2 regions of the Virgibacillus alimentarius genome follow, and region 2 is predicted to be linked to the other one. Evidence: riboswitches for the same ligand, from Rfam matches in the RefSeq annotation. Region 2 holds a riboswitch; the other holds the start of a gene.
What was found. Region 2 has a riboswitch for S-adenosylmethionine ahead of ssuE (NADPH-dependent FMN reductase). Riboswitches for the same ligand answer to the same signal wherever they lie in the genome.
Positions count from the first base shown of each region.

Region 1 (7,816 bases), on a different contig from region 2:
TTGATTAATTTCTGAATTCGTAAACCCTCTTACTTTCACTCCTTTTCTTGGAACTGCAATAAGCAATCGGTCATAAACCAAGCCTTGAATGGCTTCCCTTACCGGAGTTCTTGAAATACCTAATTCATTCGCAAAATCCTCCTCGGTATAAAATTGATTCTGATTTAGCTTGTTCGATAAAATTGCTGATTTAAGTTCCCTGTACGCAATCTCATAGACTGTTTCTTTTTTAATAGGCTTTCCAAAATTTAATTCACTCATCTTACAATGCAACTCCTATAATGTATTATGTATACATAATACATTACTCTGTATACATTGTAAATAGAAAAGCTTACCAAATGGTAAGACTTTTCCATTATTTCACTCTGATTCGTGTCCCGATCTGCAATCTTTCTGGAATTACGTCAGGATTTAATTGCCTTAATTTTTTTACAGTTGATTGATATTTGATCGCTAAGTTCCAAAAAGTCTCTCCTTTTTGTATTACATGCATTTTTTTACTAGTGCGCTGCTTTAATCCGAGGGCTAACGCTAGTCCTTTTGTATGAGCGAAGGCAAGTGTATTCAAAAAGCCATCGCTTTTTAATTTACGTGCATCAGGCTCGTGATCAATGAATCCATTTTCTGTCAAAATAGCTGTCATCGATGATTCTCTTAACACATGGAAGTTTGCCTCTTTCTTCCCCCTGTCCTGCCATTTTGTACCTACGATTATTTCATCATGCACGTGGTTCCGAAATCGATTGGTGCTACGCTTATCTGCAAATTTCCCATTATAAATATACGATTCAAATCCTGCCCCTCTCCCTGCATTAAGATGAATCGACACAAAGCAATTCGCCCCCCAGTGATTTGCCATATTTGTGCGCTGCTTTAAGGTCAAATATTCATCTTTTGTGCGGGAAAGTTTAATAATTTGTTCCGCATACTCCCGGTTCAAATAATCCCTCATCTTTAGAGCAATCGTCAAGCAAACATCTTTTTCTTTAAGCCCATTACCAATAGCACCCGAATCTGCTCCTCCATGTCCTGCATCAATAAAAATTTTTTTCATCAAAATCCTCCTTTTATAATAGTTTCACTGTTACTATCGAAAGGAGGCACGATTACGGGGCAAATTCATCAACTCATGTTGTGACAAAAGTATTACCCGGGAAATAATATTAACGAAAGCTGTCTATTTTCCGTTCCTATTTATTCGTTAAATCGACAGGAACTTTTTTTGAAGCAAGAAAATGTCGACCTCTTTATCAATAGAGATCGACCTTTTTTAGGTTAATAGATGCTAGGACAAAGCTTTCAACCCAGTCACACCCACTATAATCGCAATTAAACTTATAATCCGAAAGATATTCTTCGATTCACCAAAAAAAATCATATTCATCAATACAGCACCTGCTGTGCCAATTCCGATAAAAACAGAATATGCGACACTCACAAGTAGGTGGGAAAAAGAAACATATAGGAAAGCAAATGAACCACCAAGACCGCCAAAATAGAGTACGCCATTACGAATACTTTTATGCTCACTGAATAACCTTAAACCCAAGACTCCGATCATCTCAAATATCGCTGCAAGTGCAATATACAACCATCCCATTAGTGCATGACCTCCTTACTACCTTCATTGCTTTTATTTTCCGACATTTCGTCAGCCAATTTCAGACCAATTACTCCTAAAACCAATAAAACCATAAACATCATTTTTCCACTTGTTAGATCACCACCGAAAATATACACGTCCATTAGAGCAGTACCCACTGTTCCTGCTGCAGCAAAAATGGCATACACCGTCCCGGTTGGTAACTGCTCACAAGCCTTTGTTAGAAAATGAAGGTCCATTATGATAAAAGTTATTATAAATATCCAATGCCACCATGCATCTGCTATATTAAATCCCAAAATCCAAACAAGTTCAAAAAAACTTGTTAAGAAAACATACATCCAAGCTTTTTTCATCTTCATTCACTCCTTCTTTTATGACTGACGTTCAGTCATTATTAAATAATGAAAGCATGGCGAAATACCATGTAAAAAATCTCTTCAATTAAATTAAAATAAAATTAGCTTTTAAGCGCATGTTTTAAAAAGTCTAAAACTTCTTGTCTCTTTATATTTGCAGCATTATCATCCTGATGGTCATACAAATAAGATTGTTCGGCGGCTGCTTCAATTAATCCTATGAGCAACGTAGCTGTATGCTCTTCATGAACTGTTTCGCGGATAATTCCGTCTGTTTTTGCTTTTTTTAGAAATCCACTCATCCATTTATAATAAGGCTCATAAAGTGTCTCCCATTCTTTTAAGTATTCACTTGACGCTAACCCCGCATAAATCAGAGCGAATATTTCACGGTACTCATTCGTGATATAAAATACAGCATCGACAACTTGCTCTAGTTGACGCGAAAAGGGGGAATCTTGCTGAACTGCTTTTTTAATTTCTTCAAGTGTTTTTTCTACCATTACTTGTGCGATTGAGGGCATGACAGCAAGCTTCGTTGGAAAATACAAATAAAAAGTTCCTTGTGCAATGCCAGCACCTTTTACAATATCAGATACTTTTGCCTTTTCGATACCCTTTTCCTGAAACACATCAATTGCTGAGCGAATAATGTTTTCCTTTTTATTATCCATCAAAACAGCTCCCAACTCATAATGACTGACTGTCATTCATTTTATCCTAATGAGGTATCATTGTCAATATGGTTACAGGTTATAGCCATATATTGCATCCAAAACATACGCTTATTCCATTTTCACAGATGCTTTCTTTGAAAATGTTCTATTCGCTTCCAAGCAGACATATACTCAATGGCAGCAATCAATATGGAACTCAACATCAAGGAGGTATTTTCTGTGCCAAAAGGTCTGCATGATTCAACAATAACCATTCCCATTGACTTTGTTTGGTCTTTTGTTAGTAATATGAATAATTGGGCACCCCTCGTACCCGGTTATATGGAACACGAGATCATTAATGATAGGGAATCAACCTGGAAATTCAAAGGTGACATCGGGATCGTGCAAAAAACCGTCCATCTGAAGATTGAGATTATCAAGTGGGAGGAACCTACGAAGGTCACCTTTCAGTTAACCGGATTAAGTGAAAACTTTAAGGGCAACGGTTATTTTTTAGCAAAAGAATTAAGTGGCCGTGAAACTGAAATAACCGGCTGTCTCGACATAACTGCTAAAGGAATGATGGCACCGGTCGTTAATCCCATATTAAAATCATTCATTCCAAAAACCACAAAAGAGTTTACCGAATCTGTTGTTGATAAAATGGCCAATGACATGCGCATTTTAGTTACATAACGGAGCGTAAAATGCATTCCGTTGCTCATTTTTAAAAGGAATTTGACAAATGGAAAAATTCCATGTATATTATATAAAATGATACAATTTCATATCAAAACTTTCTTATTCAGAGAGGTGGAGGGACTGGCCCCATGATACCTCGGCAACAGGCTATAAGGCACTGTGCCAATTCCAGCAAGTAGCTTACTTGAAAAATAAGAAGAGCAATATAAAAATGGATCTCCACCCTCTTCTTATTTTTAGAAGAGGGTTTTTGTTTTGCTGCTGTTTTGATCTACCGAATCTAAAACGATCGCATAAAAAAAGTCGATTGCTTAATTTAAAAGGAGCGGAACCATGATGAGTAAACTAACGCATTTACAATTTGAACACATCAAAACATCTCTTGAAAAAATGAAATATGGATCCATTATGATTACAGTGCAAAATGGGGAAATTACGCAAATAGATACAACAGAAAAAGTTAAGGATAAAAGACAGCCAGGCATTAAAACAATAAATAAGAACTGGAAAAATTGAATAACGCAGTTTCTTATCAAGAGAGGTGGAGGGAATGGCCCCATGATACCTCGGCAACAGGCTTAAACAAAAGTACTGTGCCAATTCCAGCAGACTATATGTAATGTCTGAAAGATAGGAAGAGGATCAGATTCATGTAAACCTCTTCTTATTCATCAGAAGGGGATTTTTTAATTCCCTTCTGATGAATAAGAAGAGAAAGGCGGTGAGCTTTTAAGATAAACCAAGTATTTTTATCAATATAATCAATGAAGGAGGACTTTTAATGGCTAATACTACATTTATCTCTGAAGTAAAATGGTCTGGTGAAGGAGTATTATCTGTTGCAAATGTCAATGGAAAAGAAGTTATTATTGATGAACCCAAGGAATTGGGTGGTACAGACAAAGGGGCAAATCCGGTAGAATATGTACTTTCTGCATTAGGGGGTTGCATTAATGTGCTTGTGGTCACATTTGCCCAAAAATTTGATGTGGAAGTAAATGGATTAGACGTTCAGCTGGAAGGCGATCTTGATCCCGATGGTTTTCTCGGAATCAATCCTGATGTCCGACCAGGGTACCAGGAAGTTCGCTACAAAGTAAACATTGATTCACCTTCGCCAAAAGAAAATATCGAACAGCTTCTTTCCCATGTAGATGCTATTTGTCCGGTAAAAGATACCTTAGCAGGTACTTCTGTCGTCAATGTGACAAATCAGGCTGCATCAGGCGTATAGAATAAGTAACTTAACTTTATTCTATCCATAAAATCATTAAACTTATATCATATCAAAAAGGACTGCATCGTTTTGACGATACAGTCCTTTATGCATTATTTTGATTGAATTAAAATGATTTAGCTCCGATGTATCTAGGGCCCCAATATGAATCATTCTTATTTGCATATTCCACACCCGTAGCTTCTGTACCAGCATGAATCATTTGGCCATTTCCAACATAGATTCCACTATGAGAAACCCCAGATTTATAAGTGTTTTCAAAGAATACAACATCGCCTGGGCTCGGATTACTTACATGTTGACCACCACTTGCCCACATATCTGCATGAGTTCTACCAACATTTACACCTTCCTGCTTGAGTACATAGGTAACAAATCCACTGCTGTCAAATCCAGCAGGAGTTGTACCTCCCCATACATAAGGTGTTCCTACTAAACTTTGTGCGGTAGAAACAGCGTCGCCAGAACCGGATAATGAAAGAGTTTGTGGTTTTACTTGTTGCTGTGGTGCTTCTTGAATTGTTACATCTTCATCATTCTCTTCTGGTGCATTATTTTCTTCTACAGTTTCATTAGTAGGAGTAGCATTAGAAGGATTTTGATTTAATGCATTAAACGTTGCTGGTCCTGCAATTCCATCAATTTGAATTCCACTGTTTCCTTGTAAATCTCTTACTGCTGATTCTGTAGCTGGACCGTAGATTCCATCAATATTTAGACTGTATCCGAGATTTTGCAATTTAGACTGTAAATCACTAACTGCTGGCCCGCTGTCACCCGGTCTTAACGTTGAAGCATTTGTCTCTTCCGCTTGTACTGCTTCCTGTGCATTGTTTTCTTCTACTTGCGTAGTTTCTGATGTCTGGTTCGCGCTTGTATCGGCAGCAGGGCCTCCGTATGCTAGTACACTTCCAGACATAATTGGTGCTAAAGCAAAAGATGTTGCCAAAACCGTAGTTACAATATACTTCCGAACAGAATATTTACCTTTAAACATTTATGTATCCTCCCATTTTTTACGTATACTATTGGTAGATTTTTACCGTTAGTACATATTCTAGCAAAAAATTCTATTAAAAAGGTTATGATAATAATACGTTTCGGTAACAAAATATGACAAAATGTTACAACTTCAAAAAAAGAGCCCCTATTTGAAAAGAAAATGTAATATTTTATACCTTTATTCGATATCATCCGAAAAAGATTGTCTATCTATGTCATTTAAAAGTAAGTTTTGTTGCTATCAATCGTTTTCCATTTGCCTACTACTTTTCTCTTTCGATCCAAGTAAACGTTCATCCTTTAAATCAACTCAAACAATTCAGAAGTGACATGCTCCGACACTTCATCTATAATATGATTAAGCAAAATGAAACACTCTTGTTAAAAGGTGATATATATGGAAAAGAAATCATTAACCCGATTTATGAAATTTATAGGAAGCAGGGACCTGATTTTTATCCTGATGGTTGTGATATTACTAGGAATAGCGATTTTTATATATAATAAAATTTCCTTTATTTTCTATCCGTTTATTGTCATTATTTCAACGGTAGCTGCTCCCATCATCCTTGCTTTTATTGCTTATTATTTAATGAATCCGATTGTCAATTTGTTGGAGCGTCTGCATGTGAAGCGAATTTGGGGAATTATTATTATTATTTTAGGAATTGCTGGTCTGTTAACAGGTATCATCCTGCTGATTGCCCCGACAATCCAATCTCAGATTAAGGATCTTACCAGTAATTTTCCGAACTATCTTCAGCAAATGAGTGAGGGATTCAGAGGATGGATTAGTCATTCCTTTTTAGGTCCTTTTTACGATGAAGGATATGAATGGGTTGTTACTAACTTAAGTGATCTGACCAGTAAGTTAAGTGAAAATCTCGGTGGTGCAATGGAAGGAATTCGAAATGTTGCAAGCACTGTAACCCATTTCTTTGTTGCAATTTTCACGTTTCCATTTATTCTTTTCTTCCTATTAAAAGATGGAACAAAATTTAAAGAATATTGCCTGCAGTTAATTCCGCCCAAAAACAGGAAGGACGTTAACCAAATTCTCCATAACATGGATGTACAAGTAGGCTCTTATATTCGCGGTCAAATCATTGTTGCTTCTTGCATTGGCATCCTTTTATATATTGGCTATTTAATCATCGGTTTGGATTATGCCATTATCCTTGCATCCATTGCTGCTGTTACCAGTGTTGTTCCTTACCTAGGGCCAATTATCGCCATTTCCCCTGCTATTATTATTGCAATCGTTCATTCACCATTTATGCTACTGAAACTTGCAATCGTATGGGCAGCTGTTCAATTTCTGGAGGGGCATTTTGTTTCACCAAATATTATGGGGCGCACGATGCAAATTCATCCGCTTACCATTATCATTGTTTTACTTGTTGCTGGGAATTTATTTGGAATCGTTGGTGTTATCCTTGGGATACCTGGATATGCTATTTTGAAAGTACTCGTTGTATATCTTTTTGGAAAGTTCAAAATGCGCTATAATAAATATTACGGTGAAAAATACGGCTATTATGAAATGGATAAACATAACACATAGATAGAAAATAGAAAATAACGTCCTTTTCTTCAAAAAGAAATCCGCGGAACTCAATTCTTCCGCGGATTTCTTCTGTTCTCTTATAAAGGACGGTCTTCATATGGTGGCTCAACTGGCTCAGGTGCCACATTTGAATGATCCAGAGCAGGCGTTTGTTTTCTTGCTAGTTGATAGATACTAGCTGAAACGACCTTTGCCACCTCTTCCATTTTCTCTTTGCTGATTTTATCAATTGTGTCTGTTGGTTGATGATATTCCGGCTCTAATGGTGCATAACTAAAAACCGCAGCTGGGATTCCCGCGTCATGGAATGACTGATGATCACTTCTGCCAACTTGTCCATATGTAAGTGAATCACTAACACGCAAGCTTGATGATGCTCCTGTATTTGTTATGATGTTTCGCTCGCCATCTACGGTAAACATGATCATTTCCCCTGCATTTTCACTGCCGACCATATCAAAATTAAACATGCCCATTGAACGATTCTTTTCATCTTCGGTTAATGTAGAAACATAATGCTTCGAACCAAGCAAGCCAAGTTCTTCTGCACCAAATGTCACAAAACGTATTTCAGATGTTGTCGGCATTTTGCTTAGAATTCGGGCTATTTCCATGTTCACCCCTATTCCCGAAGCATTATCACTTGCACCAGGTGATCCAGGAACCGAATCATGATGGGACCCT
Region 1 covers NZ_JAGIKX010000020.1:42,861-50,676, reverse strand. The annotation lists gene J2Z81_RS10590 (GntR family transcriptional regulator) at 1-261, opposite strand, end outside; gene J2Z81_RS10585 (N-acetylmuramoyl-L-alanine amidase) at 359-1,057, opposite strand; gene J2Z81_RS10580 (DMT family transporter) at 1,289-1,603, opposite strand; gene J2Z81_RS10575 (DMT family transporter) at 1,603-1,962, opposite strand; gene J2Z81_RS10570 (TetR family transcriptional regulator) at 2,067-2,639, opposite strand; gene J2Z81_RS10565 (CoxG family protein) at 2,862-3,320, shown strand; SAM riboswitch class I at 3,423-3,524, shown strand; gene J2Z81_RS10560 (YezD family protein) at 3,663-3,842, shown strand; SAM riboswitch class I at 3,853-3,963, shown strand; gene J2Z81_RS10555 (OsmC family protein) at 4,108-4,560, shown strand; gene J2Z81_RS10550 (C40 family peptidase) at 4,670-5,560, opposite strand; gene J2Z81_RS10545 (AI-2E family transporter) at 5,963-7,129, shown strand; gene J2Z81_RS10540 (M28 family peptidase) at 7,210-7,816, opposite strand, start outside.
Region 1: it holds a riboswitch for S-adenosylmethionine, as region 2 does, so the genes downstream of both, J2Z81_RS10555 (OsmC family protein) here and ssuE (NADPH-dependent FMN reductase) in region 2, are expected to answer to the same signal.

Region 2 (7,816 bases):
GGTAAGAGTATGCACTTTAAAGCAAATCGCAAAGGATATATTTGCGGAACATATAATAAACATGGCCATACACAATGTTCAAGCCATCTTGTACGGGAAAATGTTTTGATTAAGGCAATTTCAGAAGATATAAAACAAATGTTTTCGGAGCTTTCCACAAAATCCATTCAAAAAAATATTGAGAAAAAGATAACAACTTGCGTTCAGCGTGATCAGAAGCGACTTGCTAAAATTCTCAAGGAGATTGAGAACATCAAGAAAGACAAAACTGCTGCACTTCGCATGAAAATACGGGGTGAAATACATGACGATGAATATAGATTGCTTATTGAAGATAATGGAAATCAGATTGCAAAACTAAATGAGGAAAAGGTTAAATTAGAAATGGGATTACTTCAGCAAAAGCAAAAGATTGATTTTACCAAACTAATCCAACAAATTGAACAATTTGTTCAAAACCCTATCCTTGATGAAGAAATGCTCCACAAACTAATAGAAAAAATTGAAATAAAAGAAGATGGGAGTCCGAGAATCCATTACCGATTCTCGGACCCTTATATATCTTCTATTTTTTTACGAGCAACACACAGCATTCCACATGATTGGTGACCGGAACAATTCATTTCAAACGCATTTAACAAAATTCTTTTTTTCACCACGATGGCATACCTCCTCATCAATCTTTTTATAGATAGGAAGCATTCAGAGCGGCTTCCTGCTTTTTTAATATACTGATTAAATACTGCACCTGCTTCTTGGCTCGATTTAAAACATCTTCATCCACAATCGGATTTTCCAGTTTGCGATCGATTTGACGGTCAAGCAAATAAACCCCTTTTAATGTCTGTCCTTTCAATGTAGCGAGCACCGGTTTCAATGTATATTCCAGTGCCAGCATGTGGGATGGACTACCGCCTGTCATGATAGGAAGCGCCGGTTTATGCTGCAGGATATCTTGCGGAAGCAGATCCAGTAATGCTTTTAAAACGCCAGAGTATGCTGCTTTGTAAACGGGAGAACCAACGATAACCCCACTTGCTTTTTCTAACGTTCTACTTACTTCTGCAACAGCGGGACTGTCATACCTTCCTAGAAATAGATCTTCCTTTGGAATATCTCGAATGGAAATATGTTTGATACGATACCCTTCCGCTTCCACCAATGTTCCTATATATTGCAGTACATGGTGTGATCGTGAATGTTCAGATGGACTTCCGGATAATAGAATGACTTCGCTCATACGATCATCCCTCCTGTTCTGTGATTAAATTTTTAATTCGATATTACACATTGATTTAGTTGGAATTAAGTTTACAACATCTTAAACGATTTTCATCGATACGGTTTTTTGCCAATAACAAACCCCCTTTTCCCGGAAGAAAAGAGGGTTACGATTTACAGTCCGTGTCCGCTCTTATCTTCCAAGCATAATACTTGGTGGAATTAGCACCTTTCTGATCGGAATCAGAGGTTGCTGAAGTGTCATCGGGCCATATCCCTCAACTTCTCTTGATAAGAATTATTGAATTGTGATTTATCATATCACCGTCGTCTGATTAAGTCAACAGCTTTTGCATATGCATATTCCTAGAAAATACTCAACAAAATTTCGAGCGGAGTCTGTCTCCAAAAATGCTAACACTTCTTTTTCGTCCTGCGAAAGCTTTCTTTGGATTCGATCACTCTTTCATATCTTTAATCATGCTGTGCACTTTTTGAATTTCTGCGTCATCCACCTGCATATAGTAGACTCCGCCAATGTTCGTTCCGGTTCCTTCCATCTGATAGTTCTCCGTCTTCTTTCTTGTATTTTTATAATCGGAAAACAGCTTTTTCATATCATCAAAGTCCATATTTGTAGCCATATTATTTCCAAGGATATCAATCATGCCGTCAAACTTCGTCACAGATCCGATGCTGGCACCTTTATCAATAATTCCCTGAATGACCTTGCGCTGACGCGTTGTTCTTCCAAAGTCGCCATTTGGATCTTGCTTACGCATGCGGACAAAATGCATCGCTTTATCCCCGTCCAACTCTGTCGTTCCTTTGGTAAAATGATACTTTTTATCTTGCCATTCGATATCATTTTCTACTGTAATACCGCCAAGTTGATCGACGAGCTCTTCCATTCCTTCCATATTCATGCTTACATAATAATCCATGTCAACATCAAGGAAATTTTCTACCGTATTAACGGCCATATCAGCGCCGCCAAATGCATAGGCATGGTTAATTTTATCCTGTGTTCCTCTACCAGCTATTTCTACTCTTGTGTCCCTGGGAATGCTGACAATCTGCATACTGTCCGTCTTAGGATTTAGCGTTAGGACCATTAAGGCATCGGAACGGCCTTTATCAGCTCCTCTGGCATCAACACCCATTAACAGGATATTTAGAGATTTGCTTGCCTTAATTTTCTTTTTCGTTTCATTTAAATCAATCGAATCTACCGGATCATGCATTTTATTATTTACGGTATTCTTCGCGTTATTATAGAGAGAAAAAGCATAGCCACCTATCCCTAACACAAGTAAAAGTAGGATTGCCAGTGGAATTAACCAGATTTTTTTCGACTTTCTTCTTTTTGACCTTCCCATATTATTCAATTCCCCTTCTGTACATAAAAAAATTTGCCTTTCTTCAGCAAAATGTTTATTTTTTATAATCACTTGTCTTGCTCGTGAATCTGCTATTCTCTTATTATACACAATCTAGCTAATATTAGAAACGAAATTATGAGCATTTTAGCATATTTTCTACAAATATCCTTCGACAAAATTCGGGAAGTGACAGGCACCTTTTTGTCACAGGCACCTTTTTGTCTATTTTATGGCTACTTTATGACTATATTCGCACACCGGGCGATAGCGTTGCCAAAATTCACACAGGTTAATTATGAATTGTTAAAATATTGGTGTAAGGAAAATTCAATTTAGGGAGGAAAAAGAAATGAAAAGATCGAACATGTTGAAAATTTCCCTACTATTCGTTGTACTTACACTTATATTTGTTGCATGTTCTAAAGACAAAAATGAAAACGCCCAAACTGAAACCCAGGGCAACCAACAAGAAACAGGAAAGGAGGAACTCGCCTATGATCCACCATCACTTGAGGATTTGGATGAAGATGATCCAATGACCGAGATGATCCAGTACGGCGAAAAAGTTTTTAATGAAACAAACACCGTGCTGGCAGAGGAGGTTGGAAATGAGCTGTCCTGTCAAAGCTGTCATGCTGATGGCGGGAAGGACAAAGTATCCTCGATGGTAGGGGTTACGACACAATTCCCGCAGTACCGTCCGCGGGAAGATGCTGTCTTTACCATTCAGGACAGGATTAATGGATGTATGCTTCGCAGTATGAACGGGGAAAAAATAGACCATGAAAGTAAAGAAATGCGTGCTATTGTTGCTTATTTGAGTTACATCTCTGAGGGAATAGAGACTGGAGAAGATATTCCTTGGCGCATGCAAAATACAATGGAAGAAATTCCGGAGCCAAATGTAGCAAATGGAGAAGCATTATATGAAGAAAAGAACTGTATGACATGCCATGCTACAGATGGTTCAGGGATAGATCCAAATACTGGTCCTGCCCTTTGGGGAGAAAATTCTTTCAATGATGGTGCTGGCATGGGGCGTATGTCAAAAATGGCAGGATTTATCCAAAATAATATGCCTCCTGGCGGTGAAGATCCTTTAACAGATCAAGAAGCTGCTGACCTTGCTGCATTTATTTTATCGAAGGAAAGACCCGAATGGGAAGGACATGATGATGATTGGCCGAAAGGGGATAAACCAACGGATATCATTACAAAAGAACGCAAAGATAAAATCAAAGAAGGCACATTCGATTGGACCGAAATTGAAGCGATTGTACCTTCAGAAGAGTAGTTTTTAGAAAGACAGATCCCTCTTGATGATTCGACAAATTCAGGCGGGATCTGACCTCTTTAGACAAGGACCCCTATCCGTGATATAGTTATTTTGGGAGTGTTTACGGATATGAAGAGGATTACAATAAGGAATTTGGTGAAAAGGTTTTCTTTGAAGGTTCTTGCTGGTAAGGAGCAATTGGACCGAAACATTACCCAGCCAAAGGCACATCGGCCGGGATTGGAGTTTGTTGGATATTTTGATTTTTTCCCGATGGACCGTGTACAAGTGCTGGGCAGAAAAGAAATCACCTACTTACATAAATTAACGAAAGCAGAACGAAAACACCGGATTGGAAACATTGTAAAGTATCGCCCTCCATGTTTTATTGTTACTCATGGACAAGGGGGATTAGAGTATTTGACAAAGTTTTGCACCGAGGAAGGCATCCCATTATTATGGACTAAGGAATCAACTGCCGAATTTATTCCAAAGGTAGATGCGCATATGATTAAAACCCTTTCAGAAGAGACAGCGGTGCACGGTGTTTGTATCAATGTTTCAGGGATCGGCATCCTTTTGCGCGGGGATTCGGGCGTTGGCAAAAGTGAAACCGCGCATACACTGATCCGCCGTGGGCACCGACTGGTAGCAGATGATATGATTGTGCTAAAAAAACTCAGTCCACAGACCCTACTTGGCACACATAACGAAACAAATAGGGAATTTCTTGCTCTGCGCAGTATCGGGCTTTTAAATGTAGTGCGTATTTACGGACGCAAAGCTTTCCAGGATGAGACAAGAATTACATTAGATATCAAACTCACGAAATGGAAAGCGGATGATTTAAATAACGAACTGGAACTCGAGCAAAAGTATTCAGAATATATGGGGGTACCTATTCCATTTATTGAAATTCAGCTGCAACCGGGAAGAGATGTAGCTGGACTCATTGAAGCCGCTGCGAACAACTGGTATCTCCAGCAGCAGGGTTATAGTGCGATGGGAGAGTTTATGGAACGGGTTGAAGCGGAAGCAAGTGAGAATGCGGGTGAGGATTTTCATTAGAAATATCTTTGGTAAGAAAAATGATCAGGGGCAATGTGCGCGCCCGTGATCATTTTTATGTTATGTACGGAGTTTTTTCTTACAAAAATGTATGCTATCAACGATTGCCATCCATGATTCAACGGACATAAAAACACATTATTCTCTAAATATGCTAAACTATTCTTTAGTTCTATTCATGGAGATGTTAAAAAATGGGTTTGTTTTTAAGTGTTATCTTACCAATCATGGCTGTTTTTGCATCGGGATTTATCCTGCAGCGGATCCGGGTGCTGGATGTAAAGTCGGTTTCTGCTGTATCTCTGTACATTCTATCACCTGCGCTAGTATTTACAACTCTATATGAATCTACGTTTGATCGTGGATTTATCGTTATCCTCGTTTATATGTTTGTTTTATTTTATATCATGGTTTTCCTAAATAAAATACTCGCAAAAATTTTCAAGTGGGAACCCCAGATCGAAAGCGCGTCGATTCTTGCAACTGGATTCATGAATTCGGGAAATTACGGATTGCCTGTTGTGCTGTTTAGTGTAGGGGAAGCAGCAGTCCCATATTCCGTTTTTATCATTGTCGTTCAGGCTTTGCAAAATAATTTTTTCGGCATTTATTATGCATCCAGAAGCACCAGCGGAATGAGGCGGGCACTTGAAAACGTAATGAAAATGCCAACAACTTACGCTGCAATGATCGCATTTATTTTTCATTATTTTTCCGTGGAAATCCCTGAAGCCGTCCACTCCACGATGTCTATGGTTGGGGACGCGGCAATCCCGGTCATGATGATCGTACTTGGCATGCAACTTGGTTCGATAACTGGACTGAAGCTTAACTGGCAAGTTGTTTCATCAGCGGTAACGTTAAAAATGATTGTCGCACCTATCGTGGCTGCGCTATTTGTATTCATGGTGGATATGGATCCGATTATTGCTTCCGTTCTCATTATTATTTCCGCGATGCCGACTGCTGCGACAACAACGATGTATGCGATCGAATTCGATACCGAGCCAGAACTTGTATCGAGTATTACCTTGATCTCGACACTAGTGAGTATTGTTACACTAAGTATTTTATTAAATATCGTTGTGTAGGAATTCGAATTGCTTGGATTAGAAATTTTGCTAACGCATGTATCCTCCCCGTCATGTAAGGAGGGCGGAGGGAACTATGCTGAGGCAAAAAATACTCCTCATCGAACATTTGGATGAGGAGTATTTTTACATCTATCATTCGACAATATATGACAAAAATCGGGAAGTGACAGGCACCTAAACAGTTTGTTTGCTGAATGCTTGTTCAAATTGTTCTTGTGCTTTTTCGATGTTTACATCATGTCCCATTTCTTGCAGTGTGACTCCAATGAGACGCACTGCCTCTTTGAGCATTTCTTTTGTCGTGTTGCCCATGTGTCCAATCCGGAAGGCTTTTCCTGATAAATGTGCAAGAGCGCCTGCGACGACAACTCCTTTTTCTGCTAGTTTAGCTCGGAACTGAGTGTCTTCCACTCCCTTTGGATATAGGATACAGGTTAATGTAGTTGCAGCTACGTTTTCATCCGCTAATGCTTTCATTCCGTATTCCGCTAATCCCGCTTTTACACCTTTTGAAAACCTTAAATGGCGCTCATGCCTTTTTTCCATGCCTTCTTCCAGCACCAATTTCATCCCTTCGTTATAGGCGTACACTAAATTGACAGGTGGTGTAGCAAAGTAATTTTGCGGTTGATGCATAATCGGCAGCCAATTATAAATATCTGTATAATAAGCCGGAACATGCTTCATTTGCCTGCGGACGTCCAGTGCACTCTGATTAAAGGCGACTACTGCAATGCCTGGTGGTACGCCAATTGCTTTTTGTGACCCTGTTAAAATAACGTCAATCTTTTCATTGTTTAGGCCATGTCCTTTGCTCATATCCTCTTCCATCGCAGCGGTAGCACAAACACCATCCAAAATCACCAGTGCTTCGTGCTTTTTAATAACCGGAACGAGCTCATCTAAATCGGCAGCAACACCTGTTGATGTATCTGCGTGCGTGATTGTCACTGCTTTATACGTATCTTCTTTTAATTTCGCTTCTACTTCTGCTGCGGTAACGGACTCGCCCCACGCAGCCTGTACCACGTCAATATCAATACCAAATGCCTCACCTAACTTCATAAAGCGATCCCCGAAATAGCCATTGCTGACGACTAGAAGCTTTTCCCCCGCGGATACTGTATTCAGAATCGCCATTTCCATTGCTAATGTACCGGATCCTCCGATCACAAAAACCTCTCCATCCGTCTGAAGCAATTGTTTGGTTTGCTCAATTGCATTTTTATAAATCTCCGCAAACCGTGGATCCGTGTGGCTCCATGTTTCCTGACCAAGCGCATCATAGATCGAATCAATGACGGGCGTTGGTCCAGGAATCAACAACATTTCCTTATTTCTCATGACAATACCCCTCCGTTAATTTTATATTTCGACAAAAAACGACATTATTCGGGAAGTGACAGGCACCTTCAATATAAGATAAGTTCTTTTCCTTTTTTCTCCTTTAGGTCGGTTACATGGTAATTTCCTTCGACCCAGTCTTCTGTTTGGTCGTGATACCACTTGCTTTTGAAATGACCGGACTGGCCTGGTCCAACGATGTGATATCCTTTTGCCATGTCTTTAACGTCAATGACAAATCGCCAGGATGCACCATGATCAACAATTCCTGTTTCGGTGTCATAACTTGCCGCCATTGGAGTGACACTGCTTCCTCCAACAGGAATTGGGTCTTCAGGATTAAAGAAGAAGGCTAAAATCGAACTGGCTTCTGATAAAGGATGAGAAAACGTCACTTGGTGATAATCTCCCCATTCCCACTTGGCAAGTGT
Region 2 covers NZ_JAGIKX010000014.1:20,294-28,109, forward strand. The annotation lists gene J2Z81_RS08680 (recombinase family protein) at 1-609, shown strand, start outside; gene ssuE (NADPH-dependent FMN reductase) at 686-1,240, opposite strand; SAM riboswitch class I at 1,412-1,519, opposite strand; gene J2Z81_RS08690 (LCP family glycopolymer transferase) at 1,680-2,672, opposite strand; gene J2Z81_RS08695 (c-type cytochrome) at 2,953-3,897, shown strand; gene hprK (HPr(Ser) kinase/phosphatase) at 4,009-4,947, shown strand; gene J2Z81_RS08705 (AEC family transporter) at 5,142-6,038, shown strand; gene J2Z81_RS08710 (pyridoxal-phosphate-dependent aminotransferase family protein) at 6,216-7,385, opposite strand; gene J2Z81_RS08715 (penicillin acylase family protein) at 7,454-7,816, opposite strand, start outside.